DNA from 3 places in the Clostridium sp. CS1-1 genome. Region 1 is predicted to be linked to each of the others. Evidence: riboswitches for the same ligand, from Rfam matches in the RefSeq annotation. Region 1 holds a riboswitch; each other region holds the start of a gene.
What was found. Region 1 has a riboswitch for thiamine pyrophosphate ahead of thiW (energy coupling factor transporter S component ThiW). Riboswitches for the same ligand answer to the same signal wherever they lie in the genome.

Region 1 (5,875 bases):
TTTGCTTCCATCAAATACAGGCTTTGAAGAAGGAGTCACTGTAACAATTAAGTCTGCATCTTCAATTGCTTCGTCAGAACTTTCTGTTGCTATAATCTTTGTGCCATATGCCTTCAGTTCTTCCTGCATCCTTTCCGCAAATGTCTTTGTTCTTTCATAATTCAGATCATATACTTTCACTTCTTCAAGATCACGGGCAACGACCATAGCTTCTAACTGCGTAGCTGCCTGTCCACCTGTCCCAATTAATGCTCCTTTTTTCGCATCTTTTCTTGCCAGTAAATCAAATGCCGCTCCTGATGCTGCTCCTGTTCGAAGCTGTGTAACATATGTTCCATCTAAAACCGCATTTACAAACCCATTTGTTCCATCTACTAATAATACCTGAGCCGGTGCTGATGAAATTCCTTTATCAATATTCTTAGGAAAAATATTGATGATTTTTAATGAAGCGCAGTCTAAGTCTTCTACATATGCTGGCATGAATAAGAATGTACCTTCATGCTTTGGTGCAGGAATATTAGTACGAAGTGGTACATTACTTTTCCCTTCTGTAAAGATACGGAATGCATCTTTGTCGGCCTTAATTGCATCTTTCATTGAAAATACCTTTTTAATATCATCTCTTGATAACAATAACATAACTATTTCCCCTTTTCATTATAAATCTTAACTCTTTAATAATATAATCTAGAATCAAATTAAATTATTTGTTTTTAAATATCTCTAACTAAAGAAAAGAATATATAAATCAATACAATTTCTCCTCTTTAATAAGTCTTTAACTTGCAGATGCTATAAGAGGTCTACAGCAATTTTGCCTAATTATACGAGTTTAGTATCTTAAAGGGTTATTATACATACCCCCTTGGTAACTTTGTATAGTATCCCCCTATAGTTACTATTATACTGTTGAAATTTTCTTTGTCAATTTATATATTTTTAGCTTTTTAAGTTTACTTTGATTACAGTTTACATAATTTATTAAGTGTAATCTGATTCATTTAGGCTTTAATTTTATACTCATATAATTTCCTAGAGTTACATAAGACCTCCCTATTCTTAAATTTACCTTTATAATATTGAAGCCGTAAGAATTGGCTTCCTACGGCTCTACTTATTTATACATAATTCATTTAAAGAGAAGGCAGCTATTTAATTCCCGTCTTAAGCATAACCTTTAGGACGTTTTTTTTCTGCGTAGTTTTTGGATTTTAGGAAAAAGAATACTATTATTAAAATTGTAAACACAGGTGAAATGTATTCAGGTACTTCAACATGAAATCCCTCAAGAACCATAACAACTCCAAGACATAATACTGAATACATGGCTCCATTTTTAAGATAAACATACTTTTTTATTTTATCTATGCTTCCCATTGTAAGCTGCCTAACAACAAGAGCTCCTAGACCATTTCCCAGTATAATCAAAGGTATTGACATTGTGAATGCAAAGGCTCCTAGAACTCCATCAATCGAAAAGGTAGTATCTATTATCTCCAAGTACAATATTTTACTTACATCAGACATTCCACTAGTATTATTAAGTAATTTTTCCTCATTTTCTTCTGCATTCTTTTTAAAGCCATCGGTTATAAAAAAAGCAGATGATCCTATTACAGCAGATAAAGCAAGCATCGGATTGTATTTTAGTGACACTGCTACAATACCAACTAAGATAAGTGAAACAACCGCATAAAACCAAGCCCCATTCCTTAAAAAGAACTCTTCAGCCGGAAGGCCTAAGTGCTTATCTTCAATAAATAACCAATGAAAAAATAAAAATACAAGAAATACTCCTCCACCAAGCATAAGTATAGGAGTTGATTTCTCTATAGATTCTATTATATGGGGATCATTTGAAAAAGTAGCAGTTAAAGACCCCATAGGACCAAGAGTTGGATTCATTACCCATACAATAATCCAAGGCAGCAAGCCTCTTACTATAAAAACTGCAAATAGTATTCCATAAAGCAAGAACCACTTTCTTGCCTTTTCAGACATTGTGGCTAAAACTTCTGCGTTAATTACGGCATTATCAATGCTTGAGACTACTTCAAATAAACATAAGCCTACTATGGTGAGAGTAATCGACATATACCCCATCAAAATCAATCCTTTCAAGTAATTTTTTTGCATCCATTACAGTAATATAGACAGATATAATCCCATCCTATTTATAAGTAATTCCTATTTTTATCGATGTTATTCATAATCTTTAATAAAAAAAGAAAAATCGTTAAGCAATTTACTTACTTGACGATTTATTGCTTGCCTATAAGCAATTTGCTTTGCAGTATTATTAGCACTGTAAAGCTTAGATGTACCAATATGGACCACAAACCAGTGGTACCGTAAAAAGGCACCCTATTAATAGAGTGCCTTTTATTTGTTATACTAGAATGTAATTTTAGAACTAAAAAGATAGTTAAAATGAATAGTCTATAGTTTTAAAACAATGACCCAAGTGCCAATCCTGCTAAAAATGGATAGCCATATCCATAATTATGATAATATGGATAACCATGATGGTGATGATGATATGGATAATAGTATGGGTAGTAATATGGATTATAATAGTAATGATGGTAATATGGATGATGATGGTATTGTCTAAACCCATCATCACTATGATCTGTGTAATCCTCTTCACAGTTGGATTTATATTTTTCTTTATGCTCAGTACTCATTGGCATTGTTTCAGTAGGCATCATTTGAGCAGGAGATAGCTGTGATGGATATGATGGATAATGCATCATAGGACAATTATACATCATAGGACAGTACATCCCAAAATGATGATACTTGTGATGCTCTCCGTGATGTTCGTGATGATGGTCGTGGCGAGCTTCATTTAAGGACTCAGCAGGATTTGGGTTAAAATCTTGGCTATCGTTTCTATAATTCATTGCATGCCTCCATATAAATTTTTCACACAGTATCATAGTATTCAAATTATAAGAAAAGGTTACAAAATTTTTTTATTTTAGTTCATATCTTATTTTTTCTCTTATTACTTCATCAGAAATACTAAACATATTATCTATAAGTTCAGTTCTGAAACTTCCATTCCCCTTAGCCTGATGAGAAAGTTCACCACATATTCCCATAAGTGCTATTGCAAGAACAGTACCGCCTAGTATATTTCCGGAAGAAATATAACTTGCTATAAGTGAAGTAAGCATACAACCTGTCCCTGTTACCATTGAAAGCATTTCACAACCATTTTTTATTAAATATGTTTGAGTACCATTTGTTATTATATCTATCACTCCTGTTGCTGCAATAACAGAACCGGTTTGAAGAGATAACTCCTGTAGCATTTCTATGCTTTCATTTAAATTTTGCTCTGTTATAATATCACCAGTTCCAACATCAATTCCTGTTGCGTTGCTTTGAACACCATATAATGACTTTATTTCAGACATATTACCCTTAATAACACTTGGATGACACTTCGAAATAAAGTTTTTTGCATAATTTAGACGAAGTTTACTACAGCCTACACCTACAAGATCAATTACTTGTGGAATCTTCTTTTCAAAGGCAGTTTTACCTGAAATCAACATAGACTCCATTCTTATATCTGTTATATTCCCAAGATTAACCCCAAGTGATTTAGAGACAGCAGTAATTTCTGAAGCCTCTAAAGGGTGTTCAGCCATAATAGGCTTTGCACCAACAGCAAGCACCATATTAGCACAATCATTTATTGAAATTGGATTTGTAATGCAGTGTATAAGAGGTTTTTTTCTTTTAGCACTCTGTCTTATTTGCAACAGGTTGTCTATTGTTAACGCTTGGTTTATCATAAACTTTTGCCCCCAAACTTCTTTGAATTTTTGCAAGCATACCATTCTTGCTTAATGCTCCTAGAAAAACAAATGCAATTGTTCCTCCAATTATTGTTGCCATAAAGAATAAAGGAACATAAAATAACCATGTTAACCCTGCTCTTCCCCAAATAAATGTCATAACAGGGTATGAAGCTATAGCTCCTATTATACCAGTCCCTATAACCTCACCTAAAACTGCAAAAATCAAATTCCCCTTAGATGCTCTATATAAAATTCCAGACAAAGCAGCTCCAAAAACCGCACCAGTTAAAGCTAAAGGGGGAATTCCCATTAGAATCATTCTTATCACCCCAATTAATGTAGCATTAAGTAATGCATACCAAGGTCCAAGAACGACTGCACATACTATGTTGATAACAGAGGACATAGGGCACATTCCTTCAATACGTAGAATTGGTGAAATTACAACTCCCATTGCCACCATCATTGCCAGCATAATGTTTCTTAATAGTTTTGGGTTTCTTTCCATAATAAAATACCTCCATAATAATATTTATTTTGTGAATGCGTCACATAGGAAATAAATACCATCATCGAGGCGTAATTTTAGCGTAACCAAATAGCAATTCCCTACATGACATAGTCATATTAGTCGGTCGAAGCTCAAAAGCTTCCTCTCACCTTGAAACACAAGTTCCCTCGCTATTTAGTTGTATTTTTGCTATAAAGGGACGGGCGCTCCCCCGCCGCTTGCCAAAGATAAAATCTCTGAAGCATAAAAAATGGAATATGCCTAATAAGGCATATTCCATTTATACTCAAAAAATATAACATCAAAAGCATAAATTACATATTTCCTTACGTCGGCATTATCCGAATCAAGTTATGGGTCGAAGTATAAACTTCCTCTCAGCCTGCAACACAAGCTCCCCTTTGCAGAAAATTATACCATATAACTTTCTTAAATTCAACATTTTCCAATACTATTTCACTAATTCCGCACAAATAAGGCATAGAAATCATAATACCGTACCAATTCATTGATATTTAATATCGTCCCATCTATCCTTAATTTTTGAATTTGTATCATCTAATAATTTATATCCAATCTTCCCTAAAGTTACATAAAATCATACATTGAAAGTTGCTTACTTCCTTCCACAGGATTTATATTTAAACTAAACCAACTACTATTTTCTAGTTTATCTTTAAGTCTTAATGCGTTATTTGGAGACTCAAACAGCCATTCCTCTTCCTCATCTTTTTTAATAAATACAGGCATTCTGTTGTGAATTTTAATCATATGTTCATTGGCTGGGCGAGTTAAGATAACAACTCCAAAATAAGGATTATTATTTTTATCAACAAAAGTATCATATATTCCTGCCATGGAAAAAAGATTTGTATCCTTCAGAGTAACTTTATACTTAACCTTGCTCTTATCTACGTTATCCCACTCAAAAAATCCATTGGCAGGTATGATACATCTGTTACTTGCAAAAGCATTTTTTAAGCTTTGTTTTTCAGCTACTGTTTCGATTCTTGCATTTATTATTTCTTTATCTAATCCTCTAATCTTATAGCCCCATCTAAAAAAGTCTAATTTCCTACCTTCAGTATTAAAAATTATAGGAATCTTAGTGCCAGGAAATATTTCACCCTTTGAATATTTCATATTTTTTTCATTTGCTATACCATAACTTGCCATTATATCTTCTATGTCATTTTCGATACAAAAACGTCCACACATACTAATCACCACTTTTCATTTTGTTATTTTATTAGACAATTGCTTCTAGTATTATATAGTTTACACCCTTTCAAAATATTTTTGAATAATAAAAATAGATTTGCCACTTACTAATAGTAGTATGTATAATTATTAAATAAGCAAATTTTAACTATGAATTGCTGCAAAATTAGTTATAGAAGGTGATATTAATGAAAAATAGCAAAATCACTAAACTCACAACCTTAAAAGAAACTAAATTTTTAAGTTTGTTTGATGCTGAATACAAAAATAAAAAGGGAGCAACAAAACACTGGATAATTGCTTCAAGAAAATCCTATAAAACTTT
Region 2 (5,875 bases), 1.4 Mb from region 1:
ATCATCGTTTTGCTATACTGTCAACAACTTTTATATTTTACTCATAGATTTATACAAATTAGGCATTTTTCTTGTAAATTAGCAATATAACAAGAAATTCTTACGTTTAGTTCTTTCAATCTTTAAATTATATTCTAAACTCTATGACATCATTACAATTTTATCTATTTTCTTTCAAAGATAATTCAGTTACCGCATTTAATAAATCACTGTAAGACATATTTACGGCCTTTGCCCCTTTAGGAAATAGACTATTTTTAGTCATACCTGGTAAAGTATTAAGCTCAAGTAAATAAGGAACTCCATTCTTTATTATCATATCTACTCTTACATATACACTGCACTTTAATACCTTCCAGCATTTTAATGCCATTTCTTCAATTTGCTTTTGCAAACCTTCTTCAAATTGCACTACTATCTCATCGGCTCCACCATCAGCATATTTTGCTGTGTAATCAAAGAAATCAGAATTAGTTTTAGGTTTAATAGCAATTATAGCTATCATTTTTCCATCTAACATGCAGCAAGTTATTTCGTCTCCTTTTATATACTTTTCAATCATAACTTCCTTGTCATAATCTAACGCTAGTCTTACTGCATTTTCTACATCTTCTCTTTTCTTAATTAAATTTGTAGCTACACTAGAGCCTCCACTATTAGGCTTTATAAAGACAGGATAACCCATTTTGTCTATAAAATCATAATCTATTTCATCCACACTGCTTACACATAGCCAATCTGCAGTATTTACGCCCTCATATCTTAAAATCTTTTTAGTTATATCCTTATCCATACAAATACCACTTGTAAGAGGCCCACATCCTGAATATGGAATATCCATTGTTTCAAGTACTGCTTGTATCATACCATCTTCACCAAACTTACCATGAAGAGCAATAAATGCAAAATCTATGTCTTTAGCTTTTTCCATTACATCATCTTTTTTATCTATAACTATAGGTACAACCTCATATTTATCCTTGTTAAAGTATTTCACTATTTCTTTTCCTGAATTTAAGGATACTTCTCTTTCTGAGGATACTCCTCCCATAATAACTCCTATTTTCATATTCATTCCTCCATACATATTATTTATTCTTCTTAATTATATTGTATTCATATGCCAAAATAAATGAAGTACCACTTCATCTCTATTTTACTGCATATGTGGTTTTATTTATTTGATGACTACCCGTTCTAATACTACCTCACACAATGTGAAAGCGATTTCTAAAAATATAACATAACTAAACTAGAAAGCTACTTAAGCTTTTCCTCACCTATTATAACACTATTGAAAGATAAAATTAGTAAAAGCTAAACACAATTAACATCAAATTATAGATTCATACAAAAAAACTAGCATTTACTACTAATACTTAGCATAAAGTGGATTACATTTAAATATATAGTAATTTTAACTGTTGCACTTTTGTATAAATATACTAAAATGAAAGATGTAATAATTCAATAAATTTTTGTGGGGGTGCCAAACGGCTGAGAAGAGTTATCTCTAACCCTTTGAACCTGATCCAGTTAACACTGGCGTAGGGAAGCAAGCTCAATATAGCACTTTGTATTTTTGGTGTATTGCTTTTCTGCAATACACCTTTTTGGTTTACCCACATATGAAAATAGGAGTGATTCGCATGAAAAAAGTATTAACAATTGCTGGTTCTGATAGTTGTGGTGGAGCAGGCATACAAGCAGACTTAAAAACAATGAGTTCTCTTGGTGTTTATGGAATGAGTGTAATTACTGCAATTACTGCTCAAAATACTGTTGGTGTCCAAGATGTTATGGATGTTTCAAATAAACTTATAGATGCACAAATAAGAGCTATATATGATGATATCAATGTAGATGCTGTAAAAATAGGAATGGTATCTAATAGTGAAACTATAAGTATAATTAAAACTCTCCTTAAAGAATATAACGCTAAAAACATAGTGTTAGATCCAGTTATGGTTTCAAAAAGTGGGTATTTTCTATTGAAACCGGAAGCGGAAAAAGCAATACAAGATCTTGTATCTATCGCTAGTATTGTTACCCCAAACATTCCTGAAGCAGAGGTTTTGACTGGAATGAAAATAGAAAATGAGGAACATATGAAGGAAGCTGCATTAAAAATAAAAACACTTGGTGCTAAGAATGTATTAGTAAAAGGCGGCCATAGATGTAATGATGCTAATGATATACTACTTTGCGGAGAAAATTTCGTAACCCTAAAAGGACATAGGATAGAAACACAGAATACTCATGGCACAGGTTGCACTTTATCTTCAGCTATAGCATCTCACTTAGCTAAAGGCTGCAGCGTAGAAGAAGCTGTTACTCTATCAAAGGAATATATTACTAAAGCGATAGAAAATTCCTTCTCTATTGGACATGGCGTAGGTCCAGTCGGCCATTTTGTAGAGGTTTATAAGAAAGCAGGTGTTTCATTTGAATAAGATAAAAAACTCATCAATGTTCCTTCTATGGGCAGGTGCAGCTATTTCAATAGCTGAGATATATACAGGTGGTCTTATCGCCCCTCTTGGCCTAACTAAGGGACTAGTTGCAATTATACTCGGACATATTATAGGAACAACATTTCTAACTTTAGGAGGGTATATATCTTTTAAAGATAAGAAGAATGCAATGGGTAAGGTTAAGGATTCTCTAGGTGAATACGGCGGAAAAATAGTTGCATTTTTAAATGTACTTCAGCTTATAGGCTGGTCAACAATTATGATTATCCAAAGTGGACGTGCCTTAAATGGTCTTCTCCCTATGTCTAACACTTTAGGAATAATTGTAACTGGTATTGTAGTTTTCGTGTGGTCTTATTTCTTTAATAATCACTCAAAGAAGATAAATGATATTTCGGTTCTACTACTTATAATTTTATGCTTTATGTTATTCTTCTCTTTCAATACATCAAAGCAGGTATTAGGACAAGATAGTATAAGCTTTGTAACTGCTTTAGAAATATCCATATCAATGCCTATTTCCTGGCTTCCTTTAATTGGCGACTATACTAAGAACGGCGAAAACAGAAAAGGCGTATTAAATGCTACATTTTGGGGATATTTCATAGGAAGCAGCTTAATGTACACATTAGGATTACTTATAAGTCTATATAGCGGACAAGATGTAATCGAATTTTTGTCGGGAAGTAGTATAAAATTAGCTCCAGTATTTATAATTCTCTTCTCAACAGTAACTACAACTTTTCTTGATATATATTCTGCAGTAGAGTCATCGAAGCAACTGTTTAAAATAAAAAATGATAATTTGCTTGTATTTATTTATACCATTTTATCAATGAGTATAGCTTTTATATTCCCTATTGAAAACTATCAGAACTTTCTTCTTACTATAGGAAGTATATTTGTACCTGTTTACACCGTAGTGTTTATCAGTTACTTTTTTCAGGAAGATTATAGCTCTAGAAAACTTAACTCTATAGGAATTATCACTGCACTTGTTGGTGTGATATTGTACAATTACTTTACTAAGATTTCCTTTGGAATCCCGACTCTATTTACATTTATAATTATATCTTTAATATATGTGTCAGCAGTAAAGTTTTTGTCTTCAAAAAAATCAACTCCGATTAGTAATTCACAATAATGTTAAGTATCTATAAATTTTATATGTAATTTAGTTGTTCTAGTTGAGTTTTTCTTCCGAGGTTCAACTAAAATAAAATATTAAATCATATTTAGGAGGCTAGCAACAGTCAATAAATACTTATAAAAGTTCGTAAATGTATCCAAAATTTAAAAATGAAGGTGAGGCATAAAAAATGACAAATACTATTAATGAAAAAGAAGAGTTATATCTAAGAGAGGTTTCTAATGTACTCTCAAACCTAAGAAATAGAGTACCTCTTGTTCAATGCATAACTAACTATGTAACAATAAATGACTGTGCTAATATCCTTTTATCCTATGGTGCATCTCCTGCTATGTGTGAAGCTTATGATGAAGTCTTTGACTTTACAAAAATATCTTCTGCACTTTATATAAATGTAGGTACTTTAACTAAGGAACAAGAAGAGGCTTCAGTACTTGCAAGTATATCCGCAAAAGTAAATAATGTGCCAGTAGTCTTGGATCCAGTAGCTTGCGCTGCTATTCCAAGAAAACTTTCTGTAATAAATAGAATTTTAGAACTTGGAAGAGTTGATGTTATAAAAGGAAACGTAGGCGAAATAAAATTCTTAGCTGGAGTTGATTCAGAAGTTCGTGGAGTTGATTCATTGGATAGCGGTGAAGGTGCCTTGGAGGCTTGTATAAAATTAGCTCAAAAACATAATTGTGTGGTTGCTGCAACTGGAAAAGAGGACTATATAACTGATGGAACTCGCAGTGCGATTATTAAAAATGGTACAGAGATGCTAACTAAGATTACTGGTGCTGGTTGTATGGTTGGTGCCCTTTGTGGTGGAACTGCAGGAGCATCAGAAGATAAGTTTATATCTACTGTAACAGCAGTACTTTCAATGAATTTAGCTGGCGAAGAAGCTTACGAGATAGCTAAATTCCCTGGAAGTTTTAGAGTGAAGCTAATTGACTGTATTTATACATTAACAGAAGAAAAACTAATGAAAGAAGGAAGAATAATATGGAGATAGACTACAGCTTATATCTTATAACTGATAGAAGCTTTCTAAGTGGAAGAAACTTAAAAACTGTAGTAGAAGAATCTATACTTGGAGGAGTTACGATAATTCAAGTTAGAGAAAAAGATATCTCTACAAGAGAGTTTTATAGGGTAGCCTTAGATGTAAAAGAAGTAACCGATTATTACAAAATTCCACTTATAATTAATGATAGAATAGATATTGCTCAAGCTATTAATGCTGATGGAGTTCACCTTGGACAAGATGATATGCCTATAAAGATTGCTAGAAAAATACTGGGTAATGATAAAATCATAGGGATATCCACCGGAACCTTAGACGAAGCTTTAGAAGCACAAAGAGATGGTGCAGACTATCTTGGCATTGGTGCTGTATTTTATACTGGAACAAAAAAAGATATAGATCCACCTATAGGCATAGAATACTTAAAGCATATTTATAATAATATAAATATCCCTGCTGTAGCAATAGGCGGCATAAATGAAAGAAACTTTAAAGAAGTACTCTCTACAGGTGTAGATGGAATTTCTGTTATATCTGCTATTTTAGGAAAGCAAGATATAAGATCTGCAGCTAAACTACTAAAAATATAATATACTTAGTCTTCATTTTTCTTATATAAGGGGACAGTTCACAATTTTTCTCATTAAATCAGTGAAAATTTGTGAGCTGTCCCCTATTTTACTTGGAATCATATGGAATTTTAACTCCACCTGATACTTATTAACAGAGTTCGTTGGGGTATTAAGGCAGGTGGTCATCGGATAAAATAAATATCTATAAACTAAATTTTACTACTTTACAAATTCACCATGCTAAAGTATAATAAGCATTGTAATCAAGCAAACAATTAATTAAATGGAGGTTTTAAAAATGAAAAAGAAATTTGGAATTTTAACTATAGCAGTACTATCACTTGGACTTTTACTTTCTGGTTGTGGAAATAGTAAGCAAGCAAATGGTGGCCAGGCTCAAGATAAGTCTTTAAGCGAAATCAAACAAAAAGGTGAATTCGTTGTAGGCCTAGATGATAGCTTCCCTCCAATGGGGTTTAAAGATGATAAAGGAGAAATTGTTGGATTCGATATAGACCTTGCAAAAGAAGTTGGTAAGAGAATGGGCGTAAAAGTTGTGTTTAAACCAGTTCAATGGGACGGTGTATTGCTAAGCTTAAATAACAAAGATATAGATGTTATTTGGAACGGTTTAACTATTACTCCAGAAAGGCAAAAGCAAATAGAC
Region 3 (5,875 bases), 900 kb from region 1:
ACTTAGGAGGAGAAGCTTTAGCTCCTGCATTAGACACTAGATTTGTTTCCAAAGATTTCAAGAGTAATTGGTCGGAGAGACACACGGCTTATATAGCAGGAATTGGTACCTTCGGCTTAAGTAAATCCTTAATAACAGAAAAGGGTTCCGCGGGAAGAATAGGAAGTGTAATTGTAAATATGGCTTTTGAACCTACTGAAAGAAAGTACAGTGGTTTATATGATTATTGCAGTAACTGCGGTGCTTGTATTCATAGATGTCCTGTAAAAGCGATAGATGAAAATGGGAAAAAACATGAACCTTGTGATGAATTTTTAACAAATGTAACTAAAAAGCGCTTTGCGCCGCGTTATGGTTGTGGAAAGTGTCAAACAGCAGTTCCTTGTGAAGCAAGAATTCCGATTACGAGAAATTCTACAATAACAAAATAGCACTGGTGACTTCACCAGTGCTATTTTGTTAATTAAAAAATCAAAGATTATGGGAGAGGTAAAAATGATTATAGATGCACACACTCATTTGGATCACTATAGTGAAAAAGATTTAAGGAGAGCAATAAAAGAAATAAATAAAAATAAAATACTAAGCATAGCAAATGCTATGGATGTAGAGTCATATATGAAAAATAAACAAATATCCAATATGAGTCCGTACATAATTTCTACTTTTGGAATACATCCTTGGAAAGCTAAAGGTTATGAGAAGGATCTTCAAGAACTCATACCTTATATAGAGGAAACAAAAATAATAGGTGAGATAGGACTTGACTTTTTCTGGGTAGAAGATAAAGAAAGCTTTGAAGCACAAAGGAAGGTATTTGAATTTTTTCTAAGTGAAGCTAAAAGGCTAGATAAGGTTATAAATATTCACACCAAAGGCGCTGAGGAGGAAGTTTTAAATTTGCTAGATAAATACTCCCTAAATAGAGTAATAGTTCATTGGTATTCAGGACCCAAAGATATTTTACTCAAAATGATGGAGAGAGAGTATTATTTTACAATAAGTTCTGAACTCCACTATTCGGATACTATAAGGGAGATAGCAAAACTTATACCCCTAAATAGAATATTTGTAGAGACTGACGGCCCAGGTGGAGAGGAATGGCTAAGCAGAAGTATGGGGATGCCAACTCTAACTAAACAGATAATGACAAGTTTATGCAAAATGCATAAGATTACTTTTAAAGAATTAGAAGAACAGATGTACAGTAACTTTATAAATTTAGTTGGTTCAAAAATGTTAATAGATTTAGAGAGTAACTGGAAAGATAGATAAATGTTAAATATAAATTTGTCAATCAAAAGCTGACATAAAACGCACACTGTTAATACTTTCTTTTGCGATAAAATTTGGTATAATTTAATAGAATAAATAACTTTAAGAAATAACTATTTTAAGGAGTGACTTAAATGATACGTAATTATAAGGACTATTTACCTAAAATACACGATAATGGCTTTGTAGCAGAAAGTGCGGAAATTATAGGAAAAGTAATCTTAGAAGAGGAAAGTAGTATATGGTTTGGTGCTGTACTTAGAGGAGATTGTAATTCTATACATATAGGAAAAGGATCTAATATTCAAGATAATTGCACAGTACATGTAGGTGAGGAGAATACTGTAGAAATAGGCGAATATGTTACTGTTGGACATAATGCAATTATACATGGATGCAAAATTGGAGATAATTGCTTAATAGGTATGGGATCTATTATTTTAAATGGTGCAGAGGTAGGAGAAGAAACAATAGTAGGTGCAGGAAGTCTTGTAACTGCTGGAAAAAAGATACCTTCAGGAGTTCTATGCATGGGATCTCCAGCAAAAGTTATTCGTGAATTAACTGAAAAAGAGAGAGAGCATATCAGAGAGTCTGCAAAATTTTATTTAGACGAATCTAAAGAGTATAAAAATAGCAAATAAAGTGCAAGCAGAAAACCCAAATATCCGATTTGGTGCAAATTTCTTTCATAGAGTGCGAGGGAGTATTAGAGCGGGTAGCCATCAGATAAATAAAAACTATTAGACTGAGTAATCATTTTATTAGAATTGTCAGTGTTAACGTAAAGTTAAGGAGGATGGCCTAACACCCGAAAGGTTTGACATATTTATTTATAAAATGATATACTTATTAATGTTAAAAGGTCTTATTATAATAAACAAACTGGGGGAGGCAATAGTATTGTCTGAGAGGAAGCTATAGGTTTCGACCCTTATAACCTGAATTGGATAATGCCAACGGAGGGAATATAGTTAAAGTTTAATTTTGCTATTTTAACCCTTTTCCGCAATTGGAGAAGGGTTTTGTGTATTTGAGTGATAACGAGCTTTGAATATGTAATTAGTAACATCTTTATAACAATGATTGTATTTAATATAGTAGTAGCTAATGGCGAATAACAAAGTAAACATAAAACTATTTTTCTAAAGATATTATAGGATGTGTAAAGAATGAAAGCTAATAATAAATTAATAAATAGAACTATATCTGCTATTTTTCAGTTGGTACTCATATTCATATGGCAGATAGTGGTGGACAAAGGTGGAATACCAAAGTACATACTTCCCTCGCCAAAGGATATATTAATTACTCTCTTTGAGGTAATGCCTAATTTGAAACCTCATATTTATGCAACTTTGCAGGAAGCTCTCTTAGGTTTCTTACTTTCCGTAGTTTTTGCAGTTATACTTTCCGTACTAATGGATAGCATAAAAATAATAAAAAGTTGTTTGTATCCAATACTCGTTGTTTCCCAAACCATACCAACCATAGCCTTAGCACCAATATTTATTATTTGGTTTGGTTTTGGAATGACTCCAAAAGTTATAGTTGTTATTATGATGTGTTTTTTCCCTGTAGTTATTAGCCTTGTAGATGGACTAGAATCTGTCGATACAGATATGCTTAGCCTTATGGATATAATGAAGGCTACCAGACTCCAGAAATTTGTTTACGTCAAATTCCCTAGTGCATTAAGTTCATTTTTTTCTGGACTTAGGATTGCTGCTACTTATAGTATAATGGGGGCAGTAGTAGGCGAGTGGCTTGGTGGAGAAAAAGGTTTAGGAATTTTTATGGTAAGAGCGAAGAATGCGTATGCTTTAGATAAAATATTTGCGGCTATAATTGTAATAATAATACTAAGTTTAGCATTATTCGGATTTATGTATGTACTTCAATATATTTTTATGCCGTGGCAGAGAAAAGTTAAAGAAAGAAAATAATTTTATGGAGGTAAGTTTTATTATGAAAGGAAAAAGAATCCTAACAATCATAACATCATGTTTATTGACTGCTTCTATTTTTGCGGGATGTTCTTCAGCGAATAAAGCCCCACAAAATAGTACTGCAGATAAGAAAGAACTAACTAAAGTAAAGGTGATACTTGACTGGACGCCTAATACTAATCATACGGGCTTATATGTAGCTAAAGATAAGGGGTATTACAAAGAGGAAGGTTTGGATGTGGAAATAATTCAACCTTCTGAAGGAGCAGTTGGAAATCTGATAGCAGCTGGAAAGGGAGATTTTGGAGTAAGTTACCAAGAAGACTTAACTTATGCTAGAACATCAGATACTCCTCTTCCGATAAAAGCAATAGCAGCTATAATCCAACACAATACTTCGGGCTTTGCAGCTCCTAAAAATAAAAATATAAAGACTGTAAAAGATTTTGAAGGAAAGACTTATGGTGGCTTCGGATCACCTTCTGAGAATGCTGTGTTAGAAGCAATTATGAAAAAAGAGGGTGCCGACTTTGGTAAGCTTAAAATAGTAAATATGGGTGAGCAGGACTTCTTCGCAGCAACAAAAGGCAATATTGATTTTGCTTGGATATATGAAGGATGGACAGGAATTGATGCAAAGCTTAAAAACATACCAATTGATTACATAGAATTAAGAAAGTTAAACCCAGATTTAGATTACTATACTCCTATATTGATAGCTAATGAAGATACTTTAAAAAATAAACCTGATTTAGCTAAAAAGTTTCTAAAGGCTACAACAAAGGGTTATGAATTTGCTATGGATAAACCAGAGGAAGCAGCTGATATCTTAGTTAAGAATGCTCCAGAGATAGATAAAAATCTAGCACTAGAAAGTCAAAAATACTTAAAGAATAAATATAAAGAAGATGCTGCAAGATGGGGAGAAATGAAGGCTACCGTTTGGGATAACTACACAAAATTCCTTCGCAGTAAGAATTTGATTAATAAGGATATGAAAGCGGAAGATGCATTTACTAATGATTTTCTTCCATCTAAATAATTTTAAAAGAGTAGAATAAATATTATAGATAATCTAATTATATGAAATTGGACTTGGATTAGGTGGGTGGGTAAACTCACCTAATTTTTCATTAATATAACTAATGAACATAATGTGATAGCAGTAGAATAAATGAAAATGCATTTAGTAAAGGGAGATAGATTGTTTTGAATAACAATAATATGGGAAAACTTGTACTTAAAAATGTATCTAAAACTTTTGATGGCGATACAATACTTAAGGATATAAGCTTTGAAGTGAAGGAAGGGGAGTTTGTAACTCTTCTTGGACCAAGCGGAAGTGGTAAAAGTACTATCTTGAATGTAATATCAGGAATATTAAAAGCGGACTCTGGAGAAGCAAAGGTATCAGGAGAAATAAGTTATATGCATCAAAAGGATCTTCTTCTTCCTTGGAAGAAAGTAATAGACAATGTAGCACTTCCACTTTATATTAAAGGTAAAAATAAAGTGGAGGGAAGAAAAGAGGTCTTACAATACTTTGAACCATATGGATTAAAAGGATATGAATTTAAGTATCCTTTTCAGCTATCTGGTGGTATGAGACAAAGAGCAGCATTCTTGAGGACTTATATGACTTCAAGCAATATTATGCTTTTGGATGAACCTTTCGGTGCTTTAGATGCCATTACGAGAAGTAAGATGCAAAACTGGCTTTTAAATGTTATTAAAGATTTAAAAAGTACTATATTATTTATAACTCATGATATAGAAGAAGCTATTTATCTTTCTGATAAAATATACATTTTATCAGATAAACCAGCTTTTATAAAAGGTGAGGTGGTTGTAGACTTACCTAAAGATAGAACTAAGGACATTATAACTTCCGATAAGTTTGTTGAAATAAAGAAGCAAATATTGAATTTAATGTAGGATTTTAGATGTATTAGAGCGGGTAGTCATCGAATAAAAACAAAGTAAAAACATCACTATGGGTTACCAGAGTGATGTTTTTGCAATAAATTGATAAAAAGATTGTGTAAAAATGACTTCAATTACAATTTCAACTTTGAATATCAATGCTTTTTCATTTAAGCAATTTACCAATAAATAATAGGTTAATTACAGATAGTAAGATTAAAAACTATTTAATTTTAATGAGTATATAAAACTCAAGTCCTTTAGAATCAATGTCTTGTGAGGAGTGGTTACTTTGTCCTGATATACTTAAGAACACAAATTTCACTTTCACTTTTTCGTTTTCATCAACTAATGTCATTTCCTCTGATGGTATAATATCTTTACCAGTACTGGATTGAAATTTATATTTATCACTAATATTTTTTATAAAGGAGTTAAGATTTTTACTATATACTTCTTTTGCATTAATCTTTATTTCTAAAGTAGCCGAGCTGGAGTTATAGTACACATCTAGTTTATCATTCATATTCTTAGTACCCTGCATTATGCTATTGTTATCGATTAGATAATCGTATCCTTTTATGTCAATAGTGTCACCTATCTCTCTTCTAAAATAGAAATATCCATTAGAAAAATTATCATTTCTACTTTCTAATGAGAATCCGAATACCTTATTCATATCCTCAATTTTAAAATTTTCTGGTAAGTTTTTGACTTCTTTAAGACTA

Region 2: another riboswitch for thiamine pyrophosphate. It lies ahead of thiD (bifunctional hydroxymethylpyrimidine kinase/phosphomethylpyrimidine kinase); the one in region 1 lies ahead of thiW (energy coupling factor transporter S component ThiW).
Region 3: another riboswitch for thiamine pyrophosphate. It lies ahead of AC0N0V_RS15250 (ABC transporter permease); the one in region 1 lies ahead of thiW (energy coupling factor transporter S component ThiW).

The regions. Positions count from the first base shown of each region.
Region 1 covers NZ_CM148680.1:2,372,307-2,378,181, forward strand. Annotated here, with positions in the region: gene AC0N0V_RS11150 (ornithine cyclodeaminase family protein) at 1-642, opposite strand, end outside; gene AC0N0V_RS11155 (DUF475 domain-containing protein) at 1,168-2,139, opposite strand; gene AC0N0V_RS11160 (hypothetical protein) at 2,451-2,909, opposite strand; gene thiM (hydroxyethylthiazole kinase) at 2,982-3,779, opposite strand; gene thiW (energy coupling factor transporter S component ThiW) at 3,757-4,326, opposite strand; TPP riboswitch at 4,635-4,740, opposite strand; gene AC0N0V_RS11175 (hypothetical protein) at 4,707-4,838, opposite strand; gene AC0N0V_RS11180 (SOS response-associated peptidase) at 4,918-5,547, opposite strand; gene AC0N0V_RS11185 (NUDIX hydrolase) at 5,739-5,875, shown strand, end outside.
Region 2 covers NZ_CM148680.1:938,792-944,666, reverse strand. Annotated here, with positions in the region: gene AC0N0V_RS04190 (D-alanine--D-alanine ligase) at 161-1,069, opposite strand; TPP riboswitch at 1,473-1,572, shown strand; gene thiD (bifunctional hydroxymethylpyrimidine kinase/phosphomethylpyrimidine kinase) at 1,650-2,453, shown strand; gene cytX (putative hydroxymethylpyrimidine transporter CytX) at 2,446-3,618, shown strand; gene thiM (hydroxyethylthiazole kinase) at 3,794-4,624, shown strand; gene thiE (thiamine phosphate synthase) at 4,615-5,226, shown strand; gene AC0N0V_RS04165 (amino acid ABC transporter substrate-binding protein) at 5,507-5,875, shown strand, end outside.
Region 3 covers NZ_CM148680.1:3,275,029-3,280,903, reverse strand. Annotated here, with positions in the region: gene AC0N0V_RS15265 (4Fe-4S binding protein) at 1-431, shown strand, start outside; gene AC0N0V_RS15260 (TatD family hydrolase) at 496-1,275, shown strand; gene AC0N0V_RS15255 (gamma carbonic anhydrase family protein) at 1,410-1,919, shown strand; TPP riboswitch at 2,153-2,260, shown strand; gene AC0N0V_RS15250 (ABC transporter permease) at 2,448-3,221, shown strand; gene AC0N0V_RS15245 (ABC transporter substrate-binding protein) at 3,244-4,266, shown strand; gene AC0N0V_RS15240 (ABC transporter ATP-binding protein) at 4,449-5,159, shown strand; gene AC0N0V_RS15235 (DUF4153 domain-containing protein) at 5,371-5,875, opposite strand, start outside.